2 regions of the Paenibacillus sp. MDV22-iso6 genome follow, and region 1 is predicted to be linked to the other one. Evidence: riboswitches for the same ligand, from Rfam matches in the RefSeq annotation. Region 1 holds a riboswitch; the other holds the start of a gene.
What was found. Region 1 has a riboswitch for cobalamin ahead of metE (5-methyltetrahydropteroyltriglutamate--homocysteine S-methyltransferase). Riboswitches for the same ligand answer to the same signal wherever they lie in the genome.
Positions count from the first base shown of each region.

Region 2: linked by a shared signal. The riboswitch ahead of AC4PM4_RS09040 (ABC transporter substrate-binding protein) and the one ahead of metE (5-methyltetrahydropteroyltriglutamate--homocysteine S-methyltransferase) in region 1 are both predicted to bind cobalamin.

Region 1 is NZ_JBZVDZ010000003.1:368,185-370,387, forward strand. Features, by position in the region: gene metE (5-methyltetrahydropteroyltriglutamate--homocysteine S-methyltransferase) at 1-856, opposite strand, end outside; cobalamin riboswitch at 1,077-1,274, opposite strand; gene nrdG (anaerobic ribonucleoside-triphosphate reductase activating protein) at 1,530-2,039, opposite strand; gene AC4PM4_RS10915 (anaerobic ribonucleoside triphosphate reductase) at 2,036-2,203, opposite strand, start outside.
Region 2 is NZ_JBZVDZ010000002.1:614,437-616,639, forward strand. Features, by position in the region: gene AC4PM4_RS09035 (histidine phosphatase family protein) at 1-187, shown strand, start outside; cobalamin riboswitch at 354-490, shown strand; gene AC4PM4_RS09040 (ABC transporter substrate-binding protein) at 885-1,889, shown strand; gene AC4PM4_RS09045 (FecCD family ABC transporter permease) at 1,886-2,203, shown strand, end outside.

The DNA.
Region 1 (2,203 bases):
GCTCCCGCAGGCTGGCGAGGTTGCCTTCATAGCCGTGGACCAGGTCCAGGCCGATTCCGGCAACAGGCAGTGCTGTCACGACCGGATAAGCTTCCACTGATTCGAAGTACGTTTGAAGCAGCAGCTTCAATTCTGGTGCAGCTTGTGCCAAGGAAGTATACACCTGTTGCAGCAAGGCTTCATCTTCGGAAGAGGCAGCCAGCGTCAGAGCAGGCTCGTCGATCTGTACCCACTGTACGCCTTCTGCTTGAAGCTCAGACAGAAGCTGGGCGTATACGGGAACGAGGCGTGTGACGATCTCTGCGAAGCGTTCCGCGTCATAGCCTTTGGCGAAACGTACATACGAGTACGGACCGACTACGACCGGTTTACCTTCCAGCCCAAGCTCTTGCTTCGCTTCGCGATAGGCGGCAAGGGGTTTATTTTCAAGCAATGCAAATGCAGTATCATTATTAATCTCAGGAACGATGTAGTGATAGTTGGTGTTCAGCCACTTGGTCATCTCACAGGCTGTTGCCTGATCATTACCCCGGGCCATGGCGTAATAAGTAGAAACGGATACCGGTCCGCCTGCATGGTTAAAGCGCTCAGGAACGACGCCAAACATCGCAGATACGTCAAGAATATGATCATAGTAGGAGAAGTCGCCCACAGGAATCAGATCGAGCTGCTGTGCCTGCTGTTTCTTCAGATCCTGCAACCGAAGTGTGGTCAGCTCCTGATGAAGCGTAGATTCATCGATTCGGCCAGCCCAGAAGGACTCCAGTGCTTTTTTCCATTCGCGTCCCGCACCGATACGGGGGTAACCAAGGTTGCCTGTCAGTACTTGTGGCTGTTGTTGCTGTGATTGCGACATGTAAAATTCCTCCTCATTTATAATAGGTAAACTCATCAAGTTGAAGCTATTGTGGTGTGTTTCTTTTGAAAGCATCAAAAAAAGGCATTCCTTCCGATTCCATACCCCGAGAAACAGGCATCATGAATGACGACTGTGCACAAAGATAGAATGGGAAAGAACACCTGCTATAAGTAGTTGTAGCGGTTGCTCTAACACCTTCCTATCTTCCGTAGGTCATGCGATGCTGTCGAAACAGGCAGGTCTCCTGGCTTGCGGATCATGGTCATATGCATTCCTTCCCGGTGGTTACACCAGTGGATTATATGCACAGACTCCCCGTATACAGTGGCGGGACCGCGACGGATTTACACCGTGCTTCCCTTTTAAGCCTGACCACGCATGTAGCGCGGTAGGCACCTGTTTCCGTGTGCAGAAATGTGCGTACACATCTCTGGCTATGAAATTGGCGACCAAGCATAGATGATAGATTGTATCATGATGCAATCGTCGTATACTTGCTCTTATGCTACCAATCATAGACGATAACCTAAGGGCTTGCAACATATATCATTAATCCGATCGGAAATAAAATTTGCTCTATGAATCCTAGATATATTGGCAGATTTGACTCCTTAAAATGAACCATATCATCGCCCACGCTGTGCTTGATCCCCCTCAAATAAAAAAATCGTTACCATGCATCTAACTGCATGGTAACGATTGTCCGGCCTGCCATTGTTGCACCCACATTAACGATGCGCTGATTACGACTGCCACGAAAAGGAAGAGACACATCACGTTCAGCTGCGATATAAGGCCCATCGATAATGACGTCGCATAGCTGGGATAACTCCGCCCGTGACGGGTCTGTAATCAATTCCTCATACACAAACCCCGTGTATGCCCATACAGTCAGATCAGGTCGTGCAGCCCGAAGCTGCCGAACCCAGGATGCGCATTCTGCCGCAGAGAAAAAAGGATCACCTCCGCATAACGTTACCCCTTCCAGCAAGGGATGCGAGGTTACCTCATGCAAAATCTGCTGCTGCCGCTCCTCCGTAAAAGGTTCGCCTGCACGGAAGTTCCATGAGCCGGGGCTAAAGCAGCCCGGACAGGCATGACGGCATCCGCTGATGAACAACACGGCACGCAGGCCAGGCCCCTCATTCACCGATTCCGGAATGTATCCATACAGATTCACCGATGTTTCACCCGGTCTCTCACTTCGGCCTGCTTCGCTCCATTGAAGCGCACTTTATAGTCACCGGTCAGATATCCCGTCACCCGGCGCAGCCGCTGGAAATGCACGTGGGTTTCATGAGCCTCACATCCGGGACATACATCTCCAATAACGCCCTCATAACC
Region 2 (2,203 bases), on a different contig from region 1:
CTCTCGCAGCATAAACGTGCCAAAAGTAGCCGTGATTACGCATGGCGGTGTTATTCGTTATATTGTGTCACGTCTCATTCCGAATCAAGATTTCTGGGATACGCAGGTAGTACCAGGACAAGCGATAAAGATCCGGCTGGCTGGCGATGGGGATAGCTGGGTTGGAACCAGATTGACTTTTCCGTAAATCGGGTTGTAAGGATGTACAATATAACCTATAATCACAACAGAAGTGTGACTTAGCAAGTGCATCATCGGATGGAGGCTCAACAAGCCCTTCCAACGATGCAGGATGCTCACTTGAATGGTTAAACAATATTAGCGACCATGGGTCCCGAGTGCATGCAGTAATGTTTCATGCTTTTATATAAGGCGATGAACGGCAAACGGGTGAAATAGGGAAGCCGGTGTAAATCCGGCACGGTCCCGCCACTGTAAATCAGGATGAATTCCTGTAAGTCAGGTTACCTGCCCTGGACGTATAAACCGGTGTTCCTTCGAGGAAAGGACAGCGTTTCGGGCAGTTCTCTGTGCATATACAGCGCCAAGCTGATCATGCGCAGATCGCCACATGCGAGACGTCATCCCTGATCCTGACCCAAGGATTAGGGATTTTATTTTTTCATATAAGATGAACCGAATATTACACGAGAACGAAGAGTGCAGAACCAATCTGAAGAAACGAAGTGTTCGCCTTTATAACCGGATTTTTCCCTTTTCAAAAAGGGGATCAAAAAAATCTGGGAATAACAGCGATCGGAAGATGGTACTGCAATCGTAGTGGCCTAGTGTAAAGTTTTATTGGTTCATCTTATATAGGAACACAAATTCAAGCGGATTTGGGACAGGAGCACTACTCATTAGAATGGATAGAGAAGGGGAGAATGAACACAATGAATTTCAAGACATGGAAAGGCGTAGCGTCACTGCTGAGCGCAGCGATGCTGGCACTGACGTTGGCCGGATGTGGTACAACAACAACGAACGAGGGTACAGGAACCTCGCAACCTGCACAGGAGCAATCCCAGGAACAGGCGAAAACAGATCTCAAAACACAATATCCACTCACGGTTACAGATGCTACGGGTGAATCATTTACCTTTGACAAAGCACCAGCCAAAATCGTATCCGTATCTCCGGCTGAAACGGAATCCCTGTTCGCACTCGGATTGGACGAGCAGATCGTAGGGGTATCCGACTATGACGATTATCCGGAAGCAGCAACAAAGAAACCAAAAATGGGCGGCATAACAAAGCCTAATGAAGAGTCGATCATTGCAGCTGAAGCTGACATCGTATTTACAGGTATCTCGATGAGCAAAGAGTCGGTGAAGAAACTGCGCGATCTGGGCATTACCATTTTCAAAACAGATCCTAAATCAGTGGATGATGTGATGAATAACATTGAAACTTTTGGTAAAATCACGGATCATCAGGAAAAAGCACAGGAGATCATCACCCAGATGAAAAAAGATGTGGCTGATGTAACTGAAGCTGTGAAGGCAGTTAAACCAGAAGAAAAGAAAAAAGTATACGTTGAATTCTCTCCAGGCTGGACTGTGGGTAAAGGCGAATTCATGGATGAATTGATCACACTTGCCGGAGGAAACAACGTAGCTTCCGACTTGACTGGCTGGAATCAGATTAATGAAGAGAACATTATTGCTTCTAACCCGGACGTCATTCTATATGCGAACGATGTCATTGATGAAAATTCCAAAACATTGGATCAAATCATCAAAGCACGCAGCGGATGGGATCAAATCACGGCTGTGAAAAACGATGCAGTCATCGGTCTGGATGCCAACCTGTTGAGCCGTCCGGGACCACGGGTAACCCAAGGTCTGAAAGAAGTAGCCAAAGCGATCTACCCTGATCTGTTCAAATGAGTAAAAAGCTGGCAGTGTACGGAACGGCCGGAATTGTGCTGCTTGTGTTAACCGTGCTCATCTGCACGGGCATCGGTTCGGTTGCCCTGCCTGTCCGGGACATTGCGGGCATCTTGCTTCATCGCATCCCCTGGCTGGGCGACTGGATTGTTCCTGACTGGAATACAGCAGCAGAACAGATTATATGGAAGGTCAGATTCCCACGTGTACTGCTTGCCGTGCTTGTAGGTGCATCGCTGGCGATTGCCGGAACTGGATTCCAGGGGGTTCTTCGTAACCCTCTGGCTGATCCGTTTACCCTGGGCGTATCGTCC